3 regions of the Streptomyces sp. NPDC059649 genome follow, and region 2 is predicted to be linked to each of the others. Evidence: riboswitches for the same ligand, from Rfam matches in the RefSeq annotation. Region 2 holds a riboswitch; each other region holds the start of a gene.

Region 1 (3,270 bases), on a different contig from region 2:
CCGGGCATCCCCATCAGGGGTTTCCGGCACACCGGAGAGTGACGACGCGCCGCGGGCGCGCCCGCCGGTGCGCCTGCCGTGCCCCCGCCGCCCCCGATGTCTCCGGCACCCGCCGGTTCACCGCGCCGCGGCCTTCAACGGCACCGCCGCGTTCGCCGCCCGCTCCCGGTCCAGGGCCACGCCCCGCTCGATGAGCTTGCGCCCCTGGGCGAGGTCCCGCGGGCGCCCGACGGCGAGCAGCGCGACCAGCCGGCCCGCCGGGCTCCCGGACGGTGCCTCGCCCGGCCCCCCGGCCCCGCGCAGCCAGAGCACCGACCAGGCGGCGCCGGACGGATCGCCGCGCCACACCAGCTCGTCGGAGTCCACGTGGTGGCCCACGTACTGCACGAACCGGCCGAACTGCTCGGACCAGAAGTACGGGACGGGGTCGTAGATCAGCCCCTCCGATCCGGCGCGGGCGATGTTCTCGGCGACCGTGCGGGGGCCCTGGAGGGCGTTGTCCCAGTGGTGGACCAGCAGACGGGTGCCGTAACGGGTGGAGGGGAAGGAGGCGCAGTCGCCGACCGCGTACACATCGGGCGCCGAGGCGCGCAGCTGTTCGTCGGCGAGCACGGAGCCGTCCTCGGCGGAGACCTCGACGCCCGAGCCAGCCAGCCAGGCGGTGGCGGGGCGGGCGCCGATCCCGACGACCACCGCGTCGGCGGGCAGCACCGTGCCGTCGGCGAGGGTGACCGCCCCGGAGGTGACGGAGGCGACCCGGGCACCGAGCCGCAGCTCGGCGCCGGCGTCCGCGTACCAGCCGGTCATGTGGGCGGCGACCTCGGGCGGCAGCGCGCCGGCCAGCGGGCGGTCGGCGGCCTCGACGACGGTGACCGCGCAGCCCGCCTCGCGGGCCGCGGTCGCGAATTCGGCGCCGATCCAGCCGGCCCCGACGACCACGATCTCGTGCTGGGCGGCGAGCACCGGCCGCAGCCGTTCGGCGTCGTCGAGGGTGCGCAGCAGATGGACGCCGGGCAGCCCCTCGCTGCCGGGCAGCGTGATCGGGTCGGCGCCGGTGGCGATCACCGCGTGGTCGTACGGCACCGGGCCCTCGGCCGTCTCGACCACGCGGTCCTCCGGGACCAGGGCGGTGACCCGGCGGCCGAGGTGGAGGTCGATGGCCAGCCCCGCGAAGTCGACGTCGAAGGCGGAGCCGTCGGCCTTGCCCAGCAGGACCGCCTTGGACAGCGGGGGGCGGTCGTAGGGCTGGTGCGGCTCGTCGCCGATCAGCGTGATCGTGCCGGGCCAGCCCTGTTCCCGCAGGGCGACCGCGGTCTGCACGCCCGCGATTCCGGCGCCGACGATCACCACGCGCGGCGGGTGGCCAGGGGCCTGGGAGGACTTGCTCTGCTCGCTCACCCGATCACTCTAGGACGGCCGGCGACGCGGCTCGCAGCAGCGCGCAAGGAGATCTCTGACACACCGTCACGGACCGTCGTCCGGGTCCCCCGGGGGCACCGCGCCGGGCCCGCGCTCCCTTACGGGCCGTTGCGGCCCCGTATTAGGGTGACGGGTACACGCACTCGCGGGAGCCCGGCGTACCGGGCTGAGAGGGAGGCTGGCCGGCCTCCGACCGTACGAACCTGATCCGGGTCATGCCGGCGAAGGGAGGGGCTGGACGCCCATGCATCCATCTGCCACACCACCCACAGGCCACCCCGATGTGCTCGTCATCGGGGGCGGCATCATCGGGCTGGTCACCGCCTGGCGGGCGGCCGGCCGCGGGCTGACCGTCGCGGTGGCCGATCCGGCGCCGGGCGGCGGCGCGGCGTACGTCGCGGCCGGAATGCTGGCCGCGGTCACCGAGCTCCACTACGGCGAGCAGACCCTGCTGGGCCTCAACCTCGCCTCGGCACGCCGCTATCCGCGGTTCATCGAGGAGCTGGAGGAGGCCGGCGGGCAGCCGACCGGCTACCGGCGGTGCGGCACCCTGGCCGTCGCCCTGGACGCCGACGACCGGGCCCATCTGCGCGAACTGCACGCCCTGCAGACCCGTTCGGGACTGGACTCCCAGTGGCTCACGGGCCGGGAGTGCCGCCGTCTGGAGCCGATGCTGGCTCCGGGCGTACGCGGCGGGCTGCGGGTGGACGGCGACCACCAGGTCGACCCGCGCCGGCTGGCCCACGCGCTGCTGGGGGCCTGTGAACGCGCCGGGGTGGTCTTCCACCGCACTCGCGCGGAGCGGTTGACGGTCGACGCCGGGCGGGCCACCGGGGCCCAACTCGCCGACGGGACACGGCTGTCGGCCGGCCAGACCGTACTGGCGGCGGGCAGCTACAGCGGCCGGCTGGCCGGGGTGCCCGAGGAGGTGCGGCCGCCGGTGCGGCCGGTCAAGGGCCAGGTGCTGCGGCTGCGGCTGCCGGACATGCCGGCCGGCTCCCCCGCCTTCCTGTCGCGCACCGTACGGGCCGTCGTCCGCGGCAACCCGCTCTATCTGGTGCCGCGGGAGAGCGGCGAGCTGGTCGTCGGCGCCACCAGCGAGGAGCTGGGCTGGGACACCACGGTCACCGCGGGCGGCGTCTACGAGCTGCTGCGGGACGCCCACGAGCTGGTCCCCGGCATCACCGAACTGCCACTCGTGGAGAGCTGCGCCGGGCTGCGGCCGGGCTCCCCCGACAACGCCCCGCTGCTCGGCCCGACCGGGCTGCCCGGTCTCCACCTGGCCACCGGCCATTTCCGCAACGGTGTGCTGCTGACGCCGGTCACCGGTGACGTGATGGCCGAACTGCTGGCCACCGGGAGCCTCCCCGACGAGGCCCGCCCCTTCAGCCCCGCGCGCTTCACCGCCGCCTCTGAGGCCACGCGCCCCCGCCTCCTCCAGGAGCAGCCCGTATGAGCACCTCCGCCCCCACCGTCTCGGTGTCCGTCAACGGCGAACCCCGCGAGATCCCCGGCGGACTCACCCTCGACCGGCTCGTCGCGACCCTGTCCTCGGCGCCGTCCGGGGTGGCCGCCGCGGTCAACGAGGTCGTGGTGCCGCGCACGCAGTGGCCCGCCACCCCGCTCGGCGACGGCGACCGCGTCGAGGTCCTCACCGCCGTCCAGGGAGGCTGACCGGCATGCCCGAACCCCATTTCTCCCCCGACACGCGCGTCACTCCGCCCACCGACGCCGACCCCCTGACCATCGCCGGCACCACCTTCACCTCCCGCCTGATCATGGGCACCGGCGGCGCGCCCAGCCTCGACGTCCTGGAGCGGGCGCTGCTCGCCTCCGGTACGGAGCTGACCA
Region 2 (3,270 bases):
GAGTCGTAGAAGATCGTCCCGTAGCCGTCGGGGCCGGCGAACGACCGCTCGACGAGCACGACCAGGGGGACGACGAGCAGCACGGTGATGACCAGGAGGTTGCCCCACAGCAGGGCCCATTGGCCGGCACCGCGCGGGCAACGGGCGGTCTGCGAGGCGTCCACCAGCCGGAGTGCGGTCTCCCGTCGGCGCACCGTCCAGGCGTGCAGCGCGAGGACGCCCAGTACGGCCGCGAACTGGATCATGGTCAGGACCGCGGCTGTCGGCAGGTCCAGGAAGTCCGCGGTCTGCCGGTAGATCTCCACCTCCAGCGTCGAGAAGGTGGGGCCGCCCAGGATCTGTACGACGCCGAAGGAGGTGAAGGTGAAGAGGAAGACCATCAGTGCGGCCGCCGCGACGGCCGGACCCAGTGCGGGCAGCGTCACCCTGCGCCAGGCCGCGAATCGCCCGGCGCCCAGTACCCGCGCGGCCTCTTCCTGACGCGGATCGAGTTGCGCCCAGAGCCCGCCGACGGTCCGTACGACCACCGCGTAGTTGAAGAAGATGTGGGCGAGCAGAATCGCCCACACCGAGGTGTCCAGGCGCAGGCCCGACAGTTCGTCCAGCAGCCCTCCACGGCCGACGAGGGCCAGGAAGGCCGAGCCGACGACGACGGTCGGCAGCACGAACGGCACCGCAACCACCGCACGCAGCAGCTGTTTGCCGGGGAAGTCGAAGCGGGCGAAGACGTAGGCGCCGGGCAGCGCGATCAGCAGCGTCAGGCCGGTGGAGGCCGCTGCCTGCCAGACGGTGAACCACAGCACGTGGACGATGTCCGGGTCGGTCAGCACGGCTCCCAGCCGGCCGAGCTGCCACTGTCCGCCGTCCTTCAGCCCTCGTCCGACGATGGCGGCCACCGGATAGGCGAAGAACAGCGCGAAGAAGGCGAGCGGCACCGCCATCAGGCCGAGCCGCACCGCCGTTCCCCGCGCGGGGCGCGCGCGCCGCGGGGTGTGGACTACTTCAGAACGAGCGAGGACCACTGCTTGATCCACTGTTCACGGTTCTTGGTGATCGTCTCCGGCGGCAGCGTCGTCGGCTTGTCGATCTTGGTGCCGTACTTGGTGAACAGCTCGGGCACCTTGGCGTCCTTGCGCGCCGGGTTGACGAACATCTGCAGCGGTTCGTCCTCCTGGAACTTCTTGCTCAGCAGGAAGTCCAGGAGCGCCTTGCCGCCCTTCTCGTTCTTCGCGCCCTTGAGCAGACCACCGAATTCGATCTGCCGGAAGCAGGTGCCGGTCGCCACCCCGGTCGGGGCCTCCTTGGGAGCGGGCTTCTTGCCGAGCACCTCGGCCGGCGGGCTGGAGGCGTAGGAGACGACCAGCGGCTTGTCGCCCTTGCCGGCACCTGCGGCGGAGCCCGAGAAGCGGTCGTTGTACGCCTGCTCCCAGCCGTCGACGACCTCGACGCCGTTGGCCTTGAGCTTCTTCCAGTAGTTCTGCCAGCCGCTGTTTCCGTACTTGGCGATGGTGGCGAGCTGGAAGCCGAGCCCCGGAGAGGAGGTGGCGGAGTTCTCCGTGACGAGCAGGTTCTTGTACTGCGGCTTGATCAGGTCGTCGAGGGTGGTCGGCGGCGCGATCTTGTGCTTGGTGAAGTAGGCGCGGTCGTAGTTGACGCAGATGTCGCCGTAGTCGAGCGGGGTGACACGGTGCCGGCCCTTGTCGAGCTGCAGGGCGGCCGGGACGTTCTCCAGGCCCTTGGCCTTGTAGGGGGTGAACAGTCCCTCGTTCAGTCCTCGCGAAAGGAGAGTGTTGTCGATACCAAAGAAGACATCGCCCTGGGGGTTGTCCTTGGACAGGATCGCCTGGTTGACGGCCTTGCCGGCGTCCCCACCCTTGACCTGCTTGACCTTATAGCCGCTCTCCTTCTCGAAGGCGGCCAGGACGGACTTGGAGACATAGAACGAGTCATGGCTGACGAGCGTGACGGTCTTGGCGTCCGCGCTCCCGCCGCCCGAGCTGCCGCACGCGGCAAGCGTGGTCATGCCGACCGCGGCGGCGAGCGCTGTCGCGGTGATCCTGCTGGTGGTGCTCACTGATTTCCTCCTGGCTGGCCAGGAAGAGACGCGGCCCCGCCCGGTGTCCGCGGCTCTCGACGTCGGGGACGTACGGAGGGGACGCCGGGCGGGGCGCAACAGCATGAGTGACGACCGAACTTCCTACCCGGAATGACCCGGGCGAGGTTCAAGGGTCTGCGGGCACCGTATGTCTACGACGCTTCCGCACTCTCAGCGCTGTGGCGCTCCCCTGTCGGAATGTGCATTTGTTCGATCACACAGTACCAGCGGGCGGTCAGCGCTCCGAGGCGGCGAGCTGCCCGCAGGCTCCGTCGATCTCCTGGCCGCGGGTGTCCCGGACGGTCACCGGAACCCCGTGCGCCTCGATGGCCTGGACGAACGCCCGCTCGTCCTCCGGGCGGGAGGCGGTCCACTTCGACCCGGGGGTCGGGTTGAGCGGAATGAGGTTCACATGGACCCGCTTGCCCTTGAGCAGCCGTCCGAGGAGGTCACCGCGCCATGCCTGGTCGTTGATGTCGCGGATCAGGGCGTACTCGATGGAGATCCGGCGGCCGGACTTCTCGGCGTACTCCCACGCCGCGTCCAGCACCTCGCGGACCTTCCAGCGCGTGTTGACGGGGACGAGCGTGTCGCGCAGCTCGTCGTCCGGGGCGTGCAGCGAGACGGCGAGCCGGCATTTGAAGCCCTCGTCGGCGAACCGCAGCATCGCCGGCACCAGGCCGACCGTGGAGACGGTGATGCCGCGCTGGGACAGGCCCAGTCCGTCGGGCTCCGGGTCGGTCAGCCGGCGGATGGCGCCGACCACGCGCTTGTAGTTGGCCAGGGGCTCGCCCATGCCCATGAAGACGATGTTGGACAGCCGCGCCGGGCCGCCCGGCACCTCACCGTCGCGCAGCGCCCGCATCCCGTCGACGATCTGGTGCACGATCTCCGCCGTCGAGAGATTACGGTCCAGCCCGGCCTGGCCGGTCGCACAGAACGGGCAGTTCATCCCGCACCCGGCCTGCGAGGAGATGCACATGGTGACCCGGTCCGGGTACCGCATCAGGACCGACTCGACGAGCGTGCCGTCGTGCAGCTTCCACAGCGTCTTGCGGGTGGTGTCGTCGTCGCACGAGATGTGCCGCACGACCGTCATCAGGTCCGGCAGCAGCTCGCTCGCCAGCTTCTCGCGGGCCGCCGCCGGGATGTCGGTCCACTGCGCCGGGTCGTGT
Region 3 (3,270 bases), on a different contig from region 2:
TCCTTGATCTTGTGCATCGGGACGTGTCCCGGGCCCTCGATCATCGTCTGTACGCCGTGCCGCTTGGCGATGGTGTTCAGCTCGCCCAGCGTCTTCAGCTCCGCGAACTGCGCCTCGTCGTTGGCGTCCGCGATGGAGCCGGGGCGCAGGCCGTCACCGAGCGAATAGGTCACGTCGTACGAGGCGAGGATCTCGCAGAGCTCCTCGAAGTGCGTGTAGAGGAAGGACTCCTTGTGGTGCGCCAGGCACCACGCGGCCATGATCGAGCCACCGCGGGAGACGATGCCGGTCTTGCGGCGGGCGGTGAGCGGGACGTACCGGAGCAGCACACCGGCGTGCACCGTCATGTAGTCCACGCCCTGTTCGGCCTGCTCGATGACGGTGTCCTTGTAGATCTCCCAGGTCAGCTCCTCCGCCTTGCCGTCGACCTTCTCCAGCGCCTGGTAGAGCGGGACGGTGCCGATCGGGACGGGGGAGTTGCGCAGCACCCACTCGCGGGTGGTGTGGATGTTGCGGCCGGTGGAGAGGTCCATGACCGTGTCGGCACCCCAGCGCGTCGCCCAGGTCATCTTCTCCACCTCCTCCTCGATGGAGGAAGTGACCGCCGAATTACCGATGTTGGCGTTCACCTTCACCAGGAAGTTCTTGCCGATGATCATCGGCTCGATCTCCGGGTGGTTGACGTTGGCCGGCAGCACCGCCCGCCCCGCCGCGATTTCGTCGCGTACGAACTCGGGGCTCACGTTCTCGCGGAGGGCGACGTACTCCATCTCCGCGGTGATCTCGCCGCGCCGCGCGTAGGCGAGCTGGGTGACCGCGGCGCCGTTACGGCCGCGGCGCGGCTGGCGCGGGCGGCCGGGGAAGACCGCGTCGAGGTTCTTGAGTCCGCCGCGCGGCGAGGTGTGCTTGAGGCCGTCGTCCTCCGGCCGCATGGGCCGTCCCGCGTACTCCTCGGTGTCGCCGCGAGCGATGATCCAGTTCTCCCGCAGCGGCGCCAGGCCCCGGCGGACGTCGGTTTCGATGTTCGGGTCGGTATATGGCCCTGACGTGTCGTAGAGCGTCACGTCCTTGCCGTTGGTGAGGTGCACTCGCCGGACCGGTACCCGCAGGTCCGGGCGCGATCCGGAGACATAGCCCTTGTGCCAGCCGATCTCCTTCGGCTCGCCGCTGGCACTGCTTCCGCTTTCGGGCGTGCGTGCATCCTGCAGAGTCATAAGACCCAACTCCCTACGCCGGCATTACCCGGTAACAGGTTCGGCGGTCGACGCAGCGGTATCCGTCCGCCGGTGTTTCACGTGAAACACCGCTGGGACGAAGGTCAGCGCCCTCTCAGCCCGGTGCTCCGAGCTCCCGCGATTGCAAAGGTGGCACCACGGTAGCGGCCGATGCCGCGGAGTGAACAGGGGGCCCGTCGGAACGGGGTGCCGACAGCAGCCCGACGTCTTGCAATGATCGGGCGGTGAGCACTCACGAGCCGCACCCTCAGTCCGATCCGCGATCCGGCGCACAGCCCCATCCGCAACTCGGTCCGCAGCCGGGTCCGCAATTCGGCGCGCAGTCGGGGCCGCGGTCGGCTCCACAGTCGAGTCCGCAGTCGGGGCCGCAGTCGGGTCCGTACGAGCCTGGGGGCGGGGATGGGCAGGCGCACGGCCATGGTTACGGGCAGGGGCAGGGGCAGGGGCATCGGCAGAGCCATGGCAGCGGCAATGGTCACAGCCTCAGCCATGGCCACGGGCATGCGCACGGGTCGCACAGCCATGGGCATGGGCATGGGCCGGCCGCGCCTGTCTCCCGGCATCTGCGCAAGGTGATCGCGGCGGTGCTGATTCCGTTCGCGGCCGCGGTGACGGTCGGCCTGTTCGTACTATGGCCGGGCGGCGCGCCACCACACAAACCGTCCGGGGTGGGCTTCGACCAACCCACCGAACGGGCCCGCGTGATCAAAGTGGCGGAGGTGAACTGTGCGGATGTGCATGCCGAACAGCAGCCCCAACCGCCCTCCCCGACCGGGCAGCAGCCGACCGGGGAAGCGGCCAAGGGAAAGCCCTGCCAGCAGGCGACGATCAAGGTCACCACGGGCGAGAACGCCGGACGCACCTTCCAGACGGTGGTGACACCGGACGCCCTCCGGCACTACTCCACCGGCCAGGACGTCGTGGTGGCGTACTCCCCCAAGGCGCCGAAGGAACTCCAGTACTCGGTCAGCGATGTCGACCGGTCCGTACCGATGTGGATACTGGCGGGCATCTTCGCCCTGGCGGTCGTCGTCGTGGGACGGCTGCGCGGGGTGCTGGCGCTGGTGGCACTGGCGGCCAGCTTCGTCGTCCTGACGCTGTTCATCCTGCCGGCGATCCTCCAGGGCTCCGATCCGCTGGTGGTGGCGGTGGTCGGGGGCAGCGCGATCATGCTGATCGCGCTGTACATGTGCCATGGCCTGACGGCCCGCACCTCGGTCGCGGTACTCGGCACGCTCGCGTCGCTGCTGCTGATCGGGCTGCTGGGGTCGGTGTTCATCAACTGGGCGCTGCTGACCGGTAATACGGACGACACCACGGGCCTGGTGCACGGCCTCTATCCGAACATCGAGATCCACGGACTGCTGCTGGCGGGCATCATCATCGGATCGCTGGGCGTCCTCGACGATGTGACGGTCACCCAGACCGCGGCGATCTGGGAACTGCGCGAGGCGGACCCGTCGGCCGGCTGGCGGAAGCTGTACGGCGCCGCGATGCGGATCGGCCGGGATCACATCGCGTCCGTCGTCAACACCCTCGTACTCGCCTACGCGGGCGCCGCCCTACCTTTGCTTTTGCTGTTTTCGATCGCACAGAGCAGCGTCAGCACGGTCGCCACGAGCGAGGTGGTGGCCGAAGAGATCGTCCGCACCCTGGTAGGCAGCATCGGCCTGGTGGCCTCGGTCCCCCTGACGACCCTCCTGGCAGCCCTCGTCGTCTCAGCCGACCGCAAGCAGCCCGTCACACGGGCGAGAGCAGCCTCACGGGACGTCCCGGGCACACGGGCGAGAGCAGCCTCCCCGGACGCCCCCGGGACGCCGGGTGCAGTGGCCCCACTGGACAGCTACGGGCCCCAGGGGACGGCCGCGACGCCAGGGCAAGCAGCAGCCACCACCCGCGCCAGCTCCGGCCATCGGGGCAGCCGCGGCAAGCGACGCAGGCGATGAGCCGACGCCCGGACCTCGGGAGGGTCGGGGCGGGGTGACCGGGTGGGGCGGGCAAGGCGGGGAGGGTCGGGTGGCGCGGCCCGCACTAG

What was found. A riboswitch is a leader RNA that binds a small molecule or an ion and turns the genes downstream of it on or off. The one in region 2 is predicted to bind thiamine pyrophosphate.
Region 1: linked by a shared signal. The riboswitch ahead of thiO (glycine oxidase ThiO) and the one ahead of ACFV1J_RS29185 (thiamine ABC transporter substrate binding subunit) in region 2 are both predicted to bind thiamine pyrophosphate.
Region 3: linked by a shared signal. The riboswitch ahead of thiC (phosphomethylpyrimidine synthase ThiC) and the one ahead of ACFV1J_RS29185 (thiamine ABC transporter substrate binding subunit) in region 2 are both predicted to bind thiamine pyrophosphate.

Annotation. Positions count from the first base shown of each region.
Region 1 covers NZ_JBHWDV010000080.1:909-4,178, reverse strand. Annotated here, with positions in the region: gene ACFV1J_RS37915 (NAD(P)/FAD-dependent oxidoreductase) at 118-1,398, opposite strand; TPP riboswitch at 1,555-1,666, shown strand; gene thiO (glycine oxidase ThiO) at 1,664-2,875, shown strand; gene thiS (sulfur carrier protein ThiS) at 2,872-3,093, shown strand; gene ACFV1J_RS37900 (thiazole synthase) at 3,099-3,270, shown strand, end outside.
Region 2 covers NZ_JBHWDV010000036.1:44,029-47,298, forward strand. Annotated here, with positions in the region: gene ACFV1J_RS29180 (ABC transporter permease) at 1-1,022, opposite strand, end outside; gene ACFV1J_RS29185 (thiamine ABC transporter substrate binding subunit) at 998-2,074, opposite strand; TPP riboswitch at 2,177-2,297, opposite strand; gene rlmN (23S rRNA (adenine(2503)-C(2))-methyltransferase RlmN) at 2,331-3,270, opposite strand, start outside.
Region 3 covers NZ_JBHWDV010000003.1:233,215-236,484, forward strand. Annotated here, with positions in the region: gene thiC (phosphomethylpyrimidine synthase ThiC) at 1-1,214, opposite strand, end outside; TPP riboswitch at 1,208-1,364, opposite strand; gene ACFV1J_RS06875 (YibE/F family protein) at 1,460-3,181, shown strand.